Regions from separate parts of the Pantoea sp. SO10 genome, predicted to be linked through region 3. Evidence: predicted binding sites of a transcription regulator. Region 3 holds the regulator's gene; each other region holds the start of a gene.
What was found. The regulator PurR, encoded in region 3, represses purine synthesis genes. The targets are predictions, from matches to a motif close to CANGCAAACGTTTGCNTG.

Region 1 (5,781 bases), 1.5 Mb from region 3:
AGGCGTATCACAAAATTCGTGATACCGGCCTGGATGTGACGCCGCAAATGGCCTCGTTGCAGCACGCGTTGGCGTTGAGTAAAAAGCTGGCGAGCGATTTCGATTATGTGCGCGTGGATTGGTACATCGATAACGAGCAGATCTACTTCGGCGAATTAACCTTCACGCCGGGCGCGGGTTTGGTGACCGGTCTGGATCGCGGGCTAAACCAAATGATGGGTGATATGTGGATTCAGGATCGTCGCGGTGCGAAGATACCGGGCATCACGGTGGCGGAAGTGACCATTCCGGCCGTATTGAAGAAAATTTAGAATCACACAGCAAAATAAAAAACCCCGCTTCGGCGGGGTTTTTTATTGGCGGCGATTAAGGCATTGGCCAATCGGTTGGCGTCTGGCTCATCACTTCAATAAAAGCGTTTTTGGAGATTTCCATAAAGTTATGCAGATTCTCCATGCTCAGCGTGATACCGAGCAGGCCGGTCACAAACCAGCAGGACATGCCAACGCCGATGCCACCGCACAGCAGCGCCATCACGTGATGACTGTTCTGGCGCAGTCGAATTTTCATGGTGCTGGCGAAAAACATCATTACCGCACTCAGGAGTTCCCAGCGCATTACAATCAAACTGGTGGTTAGGGTGGCCATCTGCAAAAACCTCTTAGAATCAGTGATATCCCCGACATTCAATCGACATCACTGGCGGCTAAGAAGGAAGGTCAGGGAAGTCCTTCTGGCCGTCTAACTGAAGACAGAAAAGTGTGACTTGGCTCACATTATATCACTCGATTTTAAATTTTGAACAAAATTTATACCGGGTCAGGTAGAAAGATTTTTATCGAACTGAGGAAAAAACAGGCAGGAAGAGCGAGGTGCGCCCGCAAGGGGCGCGCAGAAAGGGTTAGCTAACCGGGCAGCACTCGCCGGTGGTACGCTGGGCAAAACTGGTCATGTTGTTGTCTGCACAGTCAAAACTGAGCAAACGCGGACGGTGAATCATCGCCTGGCGACGCATGGTATGACGATAAGCGGTTGGCGTTTGCGAGAACTGACGGCGGAACACGCGCGAGAACGTCTGCTGCGAGTCATAACCGTATTGCATCGCGATATCGAACACCGGACGCTGGGTTTGACGCAGCGCTTCAGCGGCCAGCGTCAGACGACGTTCGCGAATATAGCCACCCAGCGTTTGTTTCGTGACGGCGCGGAACATACGCTGCAGATGCCATTTTGAGTAACCTGATTTTGCCGCGACTTCATCAATTGACAGCGCTTTATCCAGATTCTGATCGATCCAGTTGGACAGCGAATGAATGATTTCCTGTTGCATCATAGCCTCATCCTTCTGATGTTTTTTGCCTGGTAAGAAATTCGAAGTTTTGCTGGGGTGCGAGTATAATTCCTCAAGTTAACTTGAGGTAAAGGCCCTAAATGAAAAAAGAACGCAATTACCCGAAGCCGGTTTTGACGCCGGGTGAAGTGGCGAAGCGCAGCGGCGTGGCGGTGTCTGCGCTGCACTTCTATGAGACCAAAGGATTGATCTGTAGCTCGCGCAACGGCGGCAACCAACGTCGCTACAGCCGTGACGTGCTGCGTCGCGTTGCCATCATCAAAATTGCACAACGCATTGGCATTCCGCTGGCGACGGTGAGCGACAGCCTGACGCATGTGCCGGCTAATAAACGGATGTCGACACAAGAGTGGGACGCGCTGACGCAGCACTGGCGCGAGGAGCTGGATAAACGCATCGAAACCCTCACGCGCTTGCGTAACGATCTTGATGGCTGCATTGGCTGCGGCTGTTTATCGATGCGCGATTGCCCGCTGCGCAATCCCGGTGACCGGTTGGGCGAGCAAGGTTCGGGCGCGGTGTTACTCGATCCGGAACAGGACGAGCAAAAACGCTGATCGACTATACTTGGCGGAACACTTTTACCGGCAAGGAAACCGTATGATCACCGTTCACCATCTGGAAAACTCCCGTTCGCATCGCGTGTTATGGCTACTGGAAGAGCTCGCGGTGCCTTACCAAATCAAACGCTATCAGCGTGAAAACAGCCTGCTGGCACCCGATTCCCTAAAGAAAGTGCATCCGCTGGGCAAATCTCCGGTGATCACCGACGGCAATCGCGTGATTGCCGAATCAGGCGCAATTCTCGAATACCTGCAACTGAAGTACGACAGCGAACATCAGCTGACGTTGAGTCATGAAGATGAGCAGATTCAGGCGCGCTACTGGCTGCACTATGCCGAAGGTTCGCTGATGCCATTACTGGTAATGAAACTGGTGTTTGCGCAGTTTGGCAAAAAGCCGGTGCCGTGGCTGCTGCGCCCGGCCGGCATCGCCCTGAGCAAAGGGATTCAGAAAGCCTGGCTGAATAAACAGCTGGCTTTACATGGTCGGGTAATTGAAGAGCATCTCACGCAGCATGCGTTTTTTGCCGGTTCACGTTTTAGCATCGCCGATGTGCAGATGAGCTTCCCGCTGCTGGCGCTGCAACTGCGTGGTTCCCTACGTGATACGCCCGCCACCGCCCGCTGGCTGGAAACCATGCAGCAGCGCGCGGCTTGGCAACGGGCGATCCAGCAGGGCGGCGCGATTGAGTTAAGCCGCTGAGTTCAGCCAGGCCGCCATAATTGGCGGCCCTGCGGGGTGAGTTGCCTGGATTTATCCTGCAATACCCGTGATTAAGAGTTGAAAACCCCAGGGCAAACGCCAGATAATCGTTTGCCTTTTTTCCGCGTCCCCCTTTACGGCCTGGAATACGCGGCGACGTAAACGTTTGCCTGGATTTTCATCATGAAAAACCGCCATCAGGGAACGGCAAACGTGCGCCGCGCGGCGACTCACATCACAAAAAAATTGAGGAAGAATTATGTCTGGCGAATCGCGCCCGGCCAGTGGAAAACTGGACGCCTGGTTCAATATCTCTGCACGCGGCAGCAGCGTGCGTCAGGAAGTATTGGCGGGTCTGACAACGTTTCTGGCGATGGTGTACTCCGTCATCGTGGTGCCCGGCATGCTGGGCAAAGCGGGCTTCTCGCCAACGGCGGTGTTCGTTGCTACCTGTCTGGTCGCCAGTTTTGGATCGATCATCATGGGTTTGTGGGCCAATCTGCCGATGGCGATTGGTTGCGCCATCTCGCTGACCGCCTTCACCGCGTTCAGCCTGGTGCTCGGCCAGCACATTAGCGTGCCGGTGGCGCTTGGTGCGGTGTTCCTGATGGGCTTGCTGTTCACGCTGATTTCGGTCACCGGCATCCGCGCATGGATACTGCGCAACTTGCCAATGGGCGTAGCGCACGGCACCGGCGTAGGTATCGGCTTGTTCCTGCTGCTGATCGCCGCTGACGGCATTGGTTTAGTGGTGAAAAATCCGGCTCCGGGCTTGCCGGTGGCGTTGGGTCAATTCGCTTCGTTCCCGGTGATCATGTCGCTGGTGGGACTGGCGGCGATTTTTGGTCTGGAAAAACGCCGCGTGCCGGGCGGCATTCTGCTGACCATCATCGCCATCTCGATTCTCGGCCTGATTTTCGATCCGGCGGTGACCTATCAAGGTCTGTTTGCCATGCCGAGCCTGAAGGATGCTAACGGGCAATCAGCGATGTTTAGCCTCGATATCATGGGCGCGCTGCAACCGGTGGTGTTGCCAAGCGTGCTGGCGCTGGTGATGACCGCGGTCTTTGATGCCACCGGTACCATCCGCGCGGTCGCGGGGCAGGCGAATCTGCTGGATAAAGAGGGGCAGATTATCAACGGCGGTCGTGCGTTAACCACCGATTCCGTCAGCAGCCTGTTTGCCGGCTTGGTCGGCGCTTCGCCAGCTGCGGTCTATATCGAATCGGCGGCGGGCACGGCGGCGGGTGGTAAAACCGGTCTGACGGCGATTGTGGTGGGTTTGCTGTTCCTGGTGATCCTGTTTATGTCGCCGCTGGCCTATCTGGTTCCGGCTTACGCGACCGCGCCGGCGCTGATGTACGTTGGCTTACTGATGCTGAGTAACGTGGCAAAAATCGACTTCAACGATTTCGTTGATGCGATGTCCGGCTTGCTGACCGCCGTGTTCATCGTGCTGACCTGCAACATCGTCACCGGCATCATGCTCGGCTTCGCTTCACTGGTGATTGGACGCCTGTTTGCCGGTGAGTGGCGCAAGCTGAACGTGGGCACCGTGGTGATTGCTGTCGCGCTGGTCGCGTTCTATGCCGGTGGCTGGGCCATCTGACCTGAAAGTTGAATAATTCCAGGATTATTCGCTTTCTGCATCACGCCGCACATCGGGTTGCTCCGCTGTGCGGCGTTTTGTTTTACACTTTCCCACGCAACAACATCGCTTTAATGAAATTGATTCGCCTAAGGAAAGCATGGAAATCTTCTTTACTATTCTCATCATGACGCTGGTGGTTTCACTCTCCAGCGTGGCGGCACGTATTCTGCCGTTTCAAATTCCCCTGCCGCTGGTGCAAATTGCCGCCGGTGCTCTGCTCGCATTTCCCGTCTTCGGCCTGCATGTCGATTTTGATCCGGAACTTTTCCTCGTGCTGTTCATTCCGCCGCTGCTGTTTGCGGATGGCTGGAAAACGCCGATAAACGAGTTCCTGCATCACGGTCGCGAAATCATGGGGCTGGCGCTGGTTCTGGTGCTGATCACGGTGGTCGGGATTGGCTACCTGATCTACTGGCTGGTGCCAGGGATTCCGCTGATTCCCGCCTTCGCGCTGGCGGCGGTGCTTTCGCCAACTGATGCCGTGGCGCTGTCCGGCATTGTCGGTGAAGGACGCATCCCGAAAAAAATTATGTCGATTGTGCAGGGCGAAGCCCTGATGAACGACGCGTCGGGCCTGGTATCGCTGAAGTTTGCCGTCGCGGTGGCGATGGGCACCATGGTGTTTACGTGGGGCGGCGCCAGCGTTGAGTTTCTCAAAGTGGCGGTCGGCGGTTTGGTCGCTGGTGTGGCGATATGCTGGCTGTATGGCCGCTCGCTGCGTCTGCTGAGCCGCTGGAGCGGGGATGACCCGGCAACACAGACCGTGCTGCTGCTGCTGTTACCGTTCGCCTCGTACCTGATTGCGGAACACCTTGGCGTGTCGGGCATTCTCGCCGCCGTCGCCGCCGGTATGACCATTACGCGTTCCGGCATTATCCGCCAGGCACCGCTGGCGATGCGTCTGCGCGCGAACAGCGTGTGGCAGATGCTGGAGTTCGTGTTTAACGGCATGGTGTTCCTGATGCTCGGCCTGCAGCTGCCCGACATCCTTTCCACCTCGATTGCGCAGGCGCAAGCCGATCCTAACGTGGAACTGTGGATGCTGTTTACCGACGTTCTGTTGGTGTACGCCGCGCTGATGGTGGTGCGTTTCGGGTGGTTGTGGATCATGAAGCGCACCAGCATGCGTCTGCTGAAGAAGAAGCCGCTGGAGTTTACCAATTACTCACTGCGTGAATTGCTGATTGCCTCTTTTGCCGGCGTGCGCGGTGCCATTACCTTGGCCGGTGTGCTGTCGATTCCGCTGTTCCTGAGCAACGGCGATCCGTTCCCGGCGCGCTATGAGTTGGTGTTCATCGCTACCGGCGTGATTCTGGTGTCGCTGCTGGTTGGCGTGGTGCTGCTGCCGATTCTGCTGCGCGACGTGGAAAGCATCGATAAGGTCGGCCATCGTCGTGAGATTCAGTTTGCGCGTGCCGCGATGGCGGGTGTGGCGATTGAGAGCCTGCATAAAATGGAGCAGCGTCTTGAGAGCGACACCGAAGAGAACATCGATCCTGAGCTGCTGAAAGAG
Region 2 (5,781 bases), 1.0 Mb from region 3:
TTCAAACAGGCACGGATTGGTTTTCGGGTTCTCAGCGCATTGACGCGTAGAGAGCTGGCCCTGCTCGGTGATGTACACGGCTTCGCCAGGCGCTACGTCACGAATGAACTCGAAGCCCAGCGTATCCAGCGCGACGCTCTCTGACGCCACCATGTATTCGGTGCGGCCATCGGCGATAACGCGCTTGCCCAGCACCAGCGGACGAATACCGTTGGGATCGCGGAAGGCGACCATCCCGTGTCCGATAATCATTGAAACCACTGCGTAAGCGCCGCGCACCTGCTGATGCACAGCCGCCACCGCAGCAAAAATGTTGTCAGCTTCCAGCGGATAGTGCTGAAAACGGTCCAGCTCCTGCGCGAAGATATTCAGCAGGATTTCGGAATCTGAGGTGGTATTAACGTGACGGCGACCCGTTTCGAACAGCTGTTTACGCAGTTCGTGGGCGTTGGTCAGGTTGCCGTTATGCGCCAACGTGATGCCGTAAGGAGAGTTCACGTAGAAAGGTTGCGCTTCAGAGGCGCTGGAGCTGCCTGCCGTTGGGTAGCGCACATGACCAATCCCGATGTTGCCCTGCAGACGCTGCATATGGCGCGCTTCGAACACATCGCTGACCAGGCCGTTGGCTTTACGCAAACGGAAGCAGTTAATAGCATCGATGGTACAAATGCCGGCGGCATCCTGCCCGCGGTGCTGAAGCACCGTTAACGCGTCATAGATTGACTGGTTTACTGGCATGAAACCGGTGATACCAACAATACCGCACATATTGTCATTTCCTCATTAGCCGCACTCCCGATGATGTCACCGGGGTAAAAAACTCGACGTGCTTTTCAGGTAATCGAAAAACCACCTGATGATGTAACTGAACTGGGGAATGAGTTGCGACTGTTGCCAGTCCGGGCTTTTAGAAAAGCCGGTGAATGTATCGAGAAAGAACAGCATAGCAGACACGATCAGCACACCGCGCAACGCCCCGAAACAGACACCCAACACCCTGTCGGTTCCCGACAAGCCGGTTTTTTCAACCAGCGAGCCGATCACATAGTTCACGATGGCACCCACAATCAGGGTGGCAACAAACAACACCGCGATAGCGATGCCGTTGCGAACCAGTTCGTCGTCAAAACCTGTAAACCAGACTGCAAGGTAGGCGTAGTAATGACTGGCGACAAAAAACGCGCATCCCCAGGTAACGAGAGATAAGGCTTCCCGGACAAACCCGCGAATCAGGCTGACCAGAGCCGAAAAACCAACTACCGCAATAATGACGTAATCAATCCAGATCATGAACTCTTCCAGCCCAGTGCTATCGCACCCCTGCATCCAGTTCGGGGCGCATTCTAACAGAAAAAGAAAACGTTTGCGTAGGGTTTTCCGGTTCTGTTTCCGCAAAAAGGGCGATGAAAAAAACTTTCCTCGCCCTGTGTATTATCAGTGATTTAATCCACTGATATTCAATGATTTTCCTGTCGCGCTTCGCTACAAAAATTTTGTAAAGCCGCGCCTTTTTCTGCTATTGGCGCGGCTTATCAGCGCGTTATCGCGCGCTATACGGTTTCACCACGCCACCGAGGCCGGAGATGCTTTGCAACTCACTCAGCGAGCCTTGCAGCTTGGCTTTATTGGCATCCGGACCGACGTAAATGCGGGTGATTTGTCCCTGCACCGGCGTAGACGGCACGGTAAAGGCGCGATAACCGGAAAGACGCAGCTGCGCCACAATCTCGCTCACTTTCGCCGCATTCTTCAGCGCACCGAGCTGCACCACGAATGCCTGACCAGCTGGCGCTGCGGGTTCACTCTGCTTCGGCGTTTCCACCGGTTTCGACTGCTCTACCGGTTTCGGCTGCTCGACGGGCTTCGGCTTAGCTTGCTCCACCGGTTTTGGCTTCGGCTGTTCAACCGGCTTCGGTTTCGGCTGCTCGACCGCTTTTGGCTTCGACTGTTCCACCGGTTTCGGCTGCACTTGCTGATGCACCGGCGGCGGCGTGACCACGCTGGGCTCGCTATTCTGCGTGGGCTGCGCGCTGCCATTAGTGGCGGTTTTACCACCGTTCTGATTCTGGGCCGCGCCCGCCCCTTCCGGCGGCTGCGCCGGCAAGGGTTGCGTCACCGGCGGCACCATTTCGCTATCCTGCTGATCGTCCGGTTTTGGCACCAGCGGAATGGCGGCGAACTCTTCTTTATAATGTTTCTTCTTACCGTCTAGCAGGCCGGGCAAGACGATGACACCAATCGCCACCAGAATGACCGTACCGACTAAGCGATTTTGGAACTTACTTGCCACTGCCGTTCTCCGCTGCCATCGATTCCATAACCTGCGCTACGGTGTGGAAAGAGCCACACACCAGAATCACATCTTCGGGACGCGCCTGCTGACGCGCCGCTTGCCAGGCTGCATCAACGTTGCTGTAAGCCACACCGCCGTCCAGATGAGCCAGCAGCTCATCGGCGGAGGCACCGCGCGGACCGTCGAGCGGCGCGCAGTACCAGCGATCAACCTGTGGTGCCAGCGCCGCCAGCGTGCCCGCGATATCTTTGTCGTGCAGCATGCCGACCACCGCATGCACTTCACCGCTGTGCGGCTCTTCAGCCAGACGCGAAGCCAGATAATAAGCGGCATGCGGATTGTGCGCCACATCGAGAATGACGCGCGGCGCTTCGCTGACGGTCTGGAAGCGCCCCGGCAAAATCGCCAGCGGCAGATGCTGACGAATAATCGCTTCGCTTACCGTTAAACCCGACGCACGCAGTGCGGTCAGCGCGGTGGCGGCATTGGGTAACGGCACCTGCGGCAGCGGTAAATCGCGCAGCTCGCCGTGCGCATCCTGCAACGTCCAGCTGGTACCCGTTTGCTGCCACTGCCAGTCGCGATTGCGCTGCAGCAACACCGCACCCTTCTCCGCTGCGACGTCGGCGATGGTGCCCGGCATATCGGCTTCACCGACAATTGCTGGTTTACCTGCGCGGAACACGCCGGCTTTTTCCCGACCGATACTTTCACGATCAGGACCCAGCCAATCGGTGTGATCGAGCGCGATGCTGGTGATCACTGCCACGTCGGCATCGACAATATTGGTGGCATCAAGACGTCCGCCCAGGCCGACTTCAAGGATCACCACGTCGAGATTCGCCGCGCGGAACAGATTGAAGGCCGACAAGGTGCCGAACTCAAAATAGGTCAGTGAAGTGTCACCGCGCCCGGCTTCAATCGCGGCAAAACTGGCGCTGTGCTGCGCTTCATCCAGTTCAGCGCCCTGCACCCGTACACGTTCGGTGTAACGCACCAGATGTGGCGAGCTGTAAACGCCCACGCGATAGCCCGCGGCCATCAATAGCGTTTCCAGCATGCGGCAGGTGGTGCCTTTGCCATTGGTACCGGCGACGGTGAAGACAAAAGGAGCGGGTTTGAGCAGGTCGAGGCGTGCGGCGACGCGTTGAATACGATCCAGACCCAGTTCAATGGCCTGCGAATGCAGATGCTCAAGATAATGAAGCCACGTGGCCAAAGGCGACGTGGCTTGAGGAAGAGATTTGTCCATGTGTCCCGTTCAAAATCAATACACCGAATAACTTAAGGTCGCGGACCACGTTGGATGCAACCTTAAGTATTCAATGTAGACGGTGCATTGGAGGAAGGAAACATTACTGCCTCATTCCGTTGCCTGTCAGGCTTCGTTGCTCTCCGGCTCAGCCACATTAGGCTGATCACCATCCAGCTGCGGCGCTGGCAGGTTCATCATTTTCGCCAGCAGGCTTGCCAGCTTAAAGCGCATTTCCGGACGACGGATGATCATGTCGATCGCTCCTTTCTCGATCAGGAATTCACTGCGCTGGAAGCCCGGCGGCAGTTTTTCACGCACGGTCTGCTCGATAACGCGTGGACCGGCAAAGCCAATCAGCGCTTTCGGTTCCGCCACGTTGAGATCGCCCAGCATCGCGAAGCTGGCTGAAACGCCGCCCATGGTTGGGTCAGTCAGCACGGAGATGTACGGCAAGCCGCGCTCCTGCATTTTCGCCAGTGCCGCACTGGTTTTCGCCATCTGCATCAGCGACTGCAGCGCTTCCTGCATACGTGCACCGCCTGACGCGGAGAAGCAGATCAGTGGGCAGTTGTCTTCCAACGCCTGCTCAACGCCACGCACAAAGCGCGCGCCAACCACTGAACCCATTGAGCCGCCCATAAAGGAGAACTCAAAGGCCACAGCGACAATTGGCATGCCGTGCAGCGTGCCTTTCATCGCCACCAGCGCATCTTTCTCACCGGTGTCTTTCTGTGCGGCGACCAAACGGTCTTTATACTTCTTCGAGTCGCGGAACTTCAGCAGATCCTTCGGTTCCAGCTCGCTGCCCAGCTCAACCAGCGAACCTTCATCCAGCATGCTATGCAGACGCTCACGGGCGTGCATGCGCATGTGATGGTCGCACTTCGGGCAGACCTCGAGGTTACGCTCCAGCTCGGCGCGGTACAGCACCTGCCCACAACTATCGCACTTGGTCCACACCCCTTCCGGGATGCTGGCTTTGCGCGTTGGCGTGGCAGTGCTTTTATTCAGTATGCGTTCAATCCAGCTCATTGATGACCTTTCTATTTAATGCTGACCTGGTCCAGTCTTCTCATTGCTGCTGAAATCACCTTCAGCAGGCCGTAAATGTCGCTCATTAAACCACAACCCGTTCACGCTGTGGATAAAAATCTGGTAACGAGCTTACTGCGACTTCTGCTGGCGGCGATGACGCCACACTTCAATTACGCCTGGCAGTATAGAAACCACGATGATGCCGACGATCAGCAGCTTCAGGTTCTCCTGCACAACCGGCAGGTCGCCAAACAGGTAACCGGCGTAAGAGAACAGCAGCACCCACAGCAGTGCGCCCGTCACATTGTAGAGCGCGAAGTGGCGATAAGACATGTGTCCCATCCCCGCCACAAAGGGGGCAAAGGTTCGCACGATTGGTACAAAGCGCGCAAGTATAATGGTTTTGCCGCCGTGGCGATCGTAGAACGCGTGGGTTTTATCCAGGTAACTGCGACGGAAAATTTTCGAGTTCGGGTTGCTGAAGAGCTTCTCACCGAACAGACGACCAATCGTGTAGTTCACCGCATCACCGAGGATGGCGGCGATCACCAACAGCGTTACCATCAGGTGAACGTTGAGATCGTTACCCGGCAAGGCCGCCAGCGCACCGGCAACAAACAGCAGGGAATCGCCTGGCAGGAACGGCGTAACCACCAAACCGGTTTCACAGAACAGAATCAGGAACAGAATGGCGTAAATCCAGATGCCGTACTGCGCCACCAGCTCGGCCAAATGCACATCAATATGCAGAATAAAATCGACTAAAAAGTGGATGAAATCCATATAACCACAACTCCCCTAACACCCAACAATTAACGGTTAATCCGCGAGGAACAACGGTCCCAACGCAGGCTGAGGTAATGCAAAGTGGGATGGATAATCCACCGCTACCAAATAAAGCCCCTCGGCTTTGGCGGTCGCCGCCGCCAGCTTACGATCTTTGGCCGCGAGCAGCGTCGCCATCCACTCTTCCGGCTGGTTGCCGGTGCCGATTTCCATCAGGCTGCCGACAATATTACGCACCATGTGATGTACAAATGCATTGGCTTTGATATCCACCACTACATACGGCCCATGACGCGTGACGTTGAGATGCATCACGTTGCGCCACGGCGTGCGTGACTGACACTGCACCGCACGGAACGAAGTGAAGTCATTCTCGCCAATCAGCGCCTGACCAGCGCGCTGCATCTTCTCT
Region 3 (5,781 bases):
CGCCATGCCGCAGAAGGGCATCAGCAGCACAAACAGCGGCGCTGAAGGCATCAGGGCGATGACAAACAGACTTAGGATGCTCAGACTATACAGCACCAGCAACCACGGCAGCAGTTGCGCGCCCTGATAACGATTTAACAGCGCGCGGCAGCCAAAGCCGCCAATCAGAAACGCAATGGTCTGCGGAATATAGCTCAGGCCAATATCGCCCGGCGTCAGGCCAGCTGCGGCGAGAATGAAAGGTGAGCCCGTCAGCCACGCGAAAAAGCTCGCCGAACATGCCGAATAGATTAAGACGTTACCGCTGTAGACGCGGGTGCCTAGCAAAGTCAACCAGCCGGGTTGTTTGCCTGAGGCGACTTTCTCGCGCTTAGGTGAGGTTAACTGCAGCGTACCGATCAGCAACACCACGGCAACCAGCGTCAGCGTGATAAAGATGCTGCGCCAGTGGAAGTGGCCGATCAGCCAGGCGCCGAGCAGCGGTGCCAGCGCCGGAGACAGCGCAACCAGCGGCATAATCGTTGCAAACACTTTATTAGCTTTTGCTTTTGGATAGTGATCCACCACCAGCGCCTGCCAGCTTACGGCAGCCGCACACACGCCAATCGCCTGCACAAAACGCAGCGCCAGCATCAGGCGGACATCGGTCACCCACAGCATTCCCAGACAACCGAGGGCGAAGATGGCCAGGCCCGCCAGCAAAATCGGCTTACGTCCATAACGATCTGATAGCGGTCCCCAAAATACCTGGGCACAGGCAAAACCGCCGAGAAACAGACTCAGGCTGGCGCTGATGGTGCCGGGTGCGCTAGCAAAATCACGCTGCATATCGCCAAAGGCGGGTAAATACATATCCGTGGCAAGAAAGCCGAGCATGCTGAGCACGGCGAGATAAGGCATAAATGCTTTAGACGACAACATGTTGATTCTCTTTTGGGCAGGGTAAACGCCGGGGAGTGTAAAAGGATGCAGCGCGCTTTGTGAAACGCTAATATTTGCATGATGCTGTTAAAATTTTTGAAGGCAAAATTATGTGGTCAGAATATGCGCTTGAAGTGGTGGATGCAGTAGCGCGCACCGGCAGTTTTAGCGCGGCAGCGCAGGAGCTGCATCGCGTGCCCTCTGCCGTCAGTTACACTGTGCGCCAGCTGGAAAACTGGCTGGCGGTGCCGCTGTTTGAGCGCCAGCATCGGGAAGTGGTGATGACAGCGGCGGGCGAGCATTTTGTGCGGGAAGGCCGTTCTGTTATCAAAAAAATGCTGGCAACTCGCCGACAGTGTCAGCAACTGGCAAATGGCTGGCGCGGCGAGTTGAGCATCGCGGTCGACTGCATTGTAAAACCGCAGCGTACGCGACAGTTAGTGAAAGACTTCTACCGCCATTTTCCCGACATGGAGCTGATTATCAGCTACGAAGTGTTCAACGGCGTGTGGGATGCGTTGGCTGATGGTCGGGTGGATGTGGCGATTGGCGCAACTCAGGCCATCCCGGTGGGCGGACGTTTTGCCTTTCAGGATATGGGCGCGCTGAACTGGCGTTGTGTGGTGAGTCCCGATCATCCGCTGGTTAACAGCAAGGAGCTGGATGATGAAACCTTGCGGGCGTGGCCATCGCTGGTGCTGGAAGATACCTCGCGTGCGTTGCCGCGCCGTATGACATGGACGCTGGATAATCAGCGGCGGTTGGTGGTGCCAGAGTGGGAAACCGGGATGGATTGTTTGCTGGCAGGATTATGCGTCGGCATGGTGCCTGGCCATTTGGCGCGTCCACTGCTGGACAGCCAAAAACTGGTCGAGCTGGCGCTACCGCAGGCGTTTCCGGACAGTCCGTGCTGCGTCAGCTGGTCAGAACAGCGCGCGTCACCGGCGCTGGCGTGGTTACTGGCTTATCTCGGGGATGCGGAAACGCTGAACCACGAATGGCTCAGCGAAGTGTCGGCTTAGCGGCGGTAGTCGCGGAACGGACCGTACGCCACCGAACGGCGTTCAATCAGCGTTGGCTGGACTTCGATAGTTTGCGGATCTTCGCGCTTGCTGGTGATGCGATCCAGCAGCATTTCCAGCGCTTTTTCACCCAGTTCAGCTTTCGGCTGGTGCACGGTGGTGAGCGCTGGTGTGAAATAGCGCGCGTTGCGCACGTTATCGTAGCCAATCACCGAGATATCCTGCGGTACGCGCAAACCCATCTCATCAGCAGCGCAAATCGCGCCCATCGCCATGATATCGCCACCGCAGAACACCGCGGTTGGACGCTGTTTCTGATTTAAGATCTGTTGCATCGCCTGATAGCCCGATTCAGGCTCAAAGTCGCCCTGAACCACCCACTCCGGACGCACTGTAATGCCCGCTTCGTTCATTGCCTGCAGGAAGCCAGCATGACGTCCACCGCCGGTGTTGCGCTCCATTTGGCCAGGAATGGCACCGATATCGCGATGGCCACGTTCAATCAGATAACGCCCGGCGAGATAGCCGCCCTGAAATGCATTGTCCTGCACGGTATCGGTGAAATCACCGCGTGACGCGCCCCAATCCATCACCACCATGGGGATATTGCGGTTCTCTTCCAGCATCTGCAGCAAATCGTCTGGATATTCCGAACACATCACCAGCAGACCATCGACGCGCTTTTGCGCCATCATTGACAGGTAAGCGCGCTGCTTTTGCAGATCGTTGTGCGCATTGCCGAGAATCAGCGTATAGCCGCGTTCGAAGCAGCGGTTCTCCACCGCTTCGATAATTTCAGCGAAGTAGGGCGCTTCGCTGGAGGTCGCCAGCAGACCCAAGGTTTTGGTGTGATTAACTTTAAGACTACGCGCCACGGCACTTGGCGAGTAGTGTAATTCTTTGATCGCTTCCCATACGGCGTTACGCGTCTCTTCCGCAACGAAACGCGTTTTGTTGATGACATGCGAAACCGTGGTGGTTGAGACCCCCGCGCGTTTTGCGACATCTTTAATTGTTGCCATGAAAATGGTGCTCCTGGGCTTATCGCAACTTACTGATAAGTATATTGTTAAACGTTTGCGTCTGCTAATGCTTTTACAGCCCAAAAAAGCGGGCAAAACGGCATGTTCAAGCAGGCAAAATCACTTCATCACGCTGTAAATACAGCCTGCGCAAAATCTGTTGCGCAACGAAAGGCGGCGATTCTAGCAAGCTGGCGCGGATAACACGAGATTTTTGCCTATTGCTATGCGAAAATCGTCTTAACCCTAATAATTGTGTGACTAAGGAGTTGTGATGAATACCGACCTGAAGCTGGCGCTAATGACCACTGTTGGCGCACTGTTGATGATTATCGCCTTCAGCTTTACCGCGATCATGCATTAACAAAAAAGCCGGAGCTGAGAACAGCATCCGGCTTTTTCATGTCTGTTGCGCAACAACTAGCGAATGGTTTTTGGCGTCATCATACGACGCGCGCCCACATAGTGTTTCTGCCAGTAATCCTCACCCAATGCGCTAATCTGAATATCTTTGCCGGTACGCGGCGACTGAATGAATTTGCCATTGCCAAGATAAACGCCCACATGGTCGGCGGTACCGCGATTGTTGATGCGGAAGAACACCAGATCGCCTTTCTCCAGCATTTCACGCTTAATCGGTGCCGCATCACGCAGGTGATACATCTCATTGGCGGTGCGTGGCAGTTTGAATTTCACCAGATCTTTATAGGCGTACCACACCAGGCCGCTGCAATCGAAACCGGTGTGTGGCGAAGCGCCGCCCCACTGATAAGGTTTGCCGAGTTGACCCATTAATTTGGTCATCGCCGTTTCACGCGCTTTTTGATAACGCTGACGGTGCGCTTTACTCATTTTGATGCCGGTCAGCGCTAACGCTTCATCATCGACGGCGATCTCGGGCGTTTTCTTCGCTAAACGTTGATGACCGTATTTCTTAGCAGAGAGTTTCAGTGGGGATTTTTTGCTGGTGGTTTTGTGCAGCGCGATGTCTGTTTTGCTCTGTTTTTTGAGTTTGAATTTTTGAACAGCGGTCAGACGCGATTTTTTGGTGGTGGTGGTTTTTACCGGACGTCGTTTGCGGCGCTCGTCTTCACGTGCGCTCTTTTTCTCTGCTTTAAGCGAACTGGCGTTAACGGGCGCATGCGGAGATGCAGCGGCCACATTAAAGAACAGTTGGGCAAAAGCCAGTATGAAAAGCGTAATTAGTAGACGCATAATCCGGTTACAGGTTAAGCAGGCTGAATCAAAGCAGACTGCGTAAAAGTGAGAGAAATCTGATCAAGTGACCAGCGCCGAGGCAATTCTAATCCACTTTTTTTACAAAAGGTAAGGCCTTTTTCTATTAATATGTTACCAGATTGATTCTGTAGCAAAAATGAGCGATTTCAGCTGGTTAACACAGCGAAATTATTGCTAATTATTAATTTATTAATGCCAATTAATGATATGAAAATGTTATTTGTCATGCGTTAACTTAACAAACATGGCGATTAGCCAGTGCAAAGGCAAAATCCCGTTTTCAGTCCGGGAGCGAAATCGCTACAATAAACAAACACGAAGTAGAAGATTAAGGAAGGCAATAATGAGTACTGTTGAAAAAATTCAGCGTCAGATCGCAGAAAACCCGATTCTGCTGTACATGAAAGGTTCGCCGAAGCTGCCAAGCTGCGGTTTCTCGGCGCAAGCCGTGCAGGCGCTTTCTGCGTGTGGCGAGCGTTTCGCTTACGTGGACATTCTGCAGAACCCGGATATTCGCGCTGAAATGCCAAAATACGCTAACTGGCCAACCTTCCCGCAGCTGTGGGTCGACGGTGAACTGGTCGGCGGCTGCGACATCATCGTTGAGATGTTCCAGCGCGGTGAACTTCAGCCACTGCTGAAAGAGACCGCTGAGAAGTATAAAGAAGCGGAATAATGCAGAAGGCCGACACATGTCGGCCTTTTCTTTAGTTACCCGGCAGACGCCTCGTCTGCGGATTTTTCACTGAAAGCCAGCGGCCAGCCGCCCAGGCGTTTCCAGCGGTTCACCAACTCACAGAACAGCGTCGCGGTTTGCTCGGTGTCATACAGTGCCGAATGCGCCTGCGTGCTATCAAACTCCATTCCCGCCGCTTTACAGGCTTTCGCCAACACGGTTTGCCCCAGCACTAAACCGCTCAGTGCCGCGGTATCAAAAGTGGCAAACGGGTGAAACGGATTGCGCTTCAGGCTGGTGCGCTCGGCGGCCGCCATCACGAAGTTGAGATCGAAAGTGGCATTGTGCGCCACGATAATGGCACGATTGCAGCCGCTATCTTTGGTGCCTTTGCGCACCATTTTAAAAATCGCATGCAGGGCTTCATATTCGCTTACCGCACCGCGCAGCGGATTGGTGGGATCGATGCCGGTAAACGCCAGCGCCGCAGGATTCAGAATGGCGCCTTCAAACGGTTCCACATGGAAGTGCAGCGTTTCATCACGGTGCAACCAGCCGTCTTCATCCATTTTCAGCGTGGTGGCTGCAATTTCCAGCAGTGCATCGGTTTGTGCATTGAAACCCGCGGTTTCAACGTCGATCACAACAGGATAAAAACCGCGGAAGCGTTGGTGGAGAGCGTTTAAAGCGTTCGATTCAGACATCAGGATCTCATGGCAATAAATAGGGCAGCGCGCATTATGGCAAAAATCGCAGGAGGGTGCAGCAGGAGAGGGAAGTCAGCCTGCAAATAGCAGGCTGACGGGCAACCTTAGTTGCCTAAGCCGTGACCGGCATGTTTGTTTTCAATCAGCTCGATTTTGTAACCGTCTGGATCTTCAACAAACGCAATAATAGTCGA

Region 1: FCN45_RS01700 (NCS2 family permease) is a predicted target of PurR. The motif match lies at 2,773-2,790, and genes of this name have one in related genera.
Region 2: cvpA (colicin V production protein) is a predicted target of PurR. The motif match lies at 1,353-1,370, and genes of this name have one in related genera.

The regions. Positions count from the first base shown of each region.
Region 1 is NZ_CP040095.1:374,522-380,302, forward strand. It holds gene FCN45_RS01675 (ATP-grasp fold amidoligase family protein) at 1-311, shown strand, start outside; gene FCN45_RS01680 (YjcB family protein) at 367-648, opposite strand; gene soxS (superoxide response transcriptional regulator SoxS) at 902-1,333, opposite strand; gene soxR (redox-sensitive transcriptional activator SoxR) at 1,432-1,908, shown strand; gene FCN45_RS01695 (glutathione S-transferase family protein) at 1,952-2,617, shown strand; gene FCN45_RS01700 (NCS2 family permease) at 2,877-4,226, shown strand; gene FCN45_RS01705 (Na+/H+ antiporter) at 4,366-5,781, shown strand, end outside.
Region 2 is NZ_CP040095.1:2,894,135-2,899,915, forward strand. It holds gene purF (amidophosphoribosyltransferase) at 1-768, opposite strand, end outside; gene cvpA (colicin V production protein) at 805-1,290, opposite strand; gene dedD (cell division protein DedD) at 1,541-2,290, opposite strand; gene folC (bifunctional tetrahydrofolate synthase/dihydrofolate synthase) at 2,280-3,545, opposite strand; gene accD (acetyl-CoA carboxylase, carboxyltransferase subunit beta) at 3,672-4,580, opposite strand; gene FCN45_RS13370 (DedA family protein) at 4,713-5,366, opposite strand; gene truA (tRNA pseudouridine(38-40) synthase TruA) at 5,403-5,781, opposite strand, start outside.
Region 3 is NZ_CP040095.1:1,874,504-1,880,284, forward strand. It holds gene punC (purine nucleoside transporter PunC) at 1-921, opposite strand, end outside; gene punR (DNA-binding transcriptional activator PunR) at 1,032-1,943, shown strand; gene purR (HTH-type transcriptional repressor PurR) at 1,940-2,965, opposite strand; gene FCN45_RS08755 (YnhF family membrane protein) at 3,240-3,329, shown strand; gene FCN45_RS08760 (C40 family peptidase) at 3,386-4,180, opposite strand; gene FCN45_RS08765 (Grx4 family monothiol glutaredoxin) at 4,545-4,880, shown strand; gene rnt (ribonuclease T) at 4,916-5,584, opposite strand; gene gloA (lactoylglutathione lyase) at 5,692-5,781, opposite strand, start outside.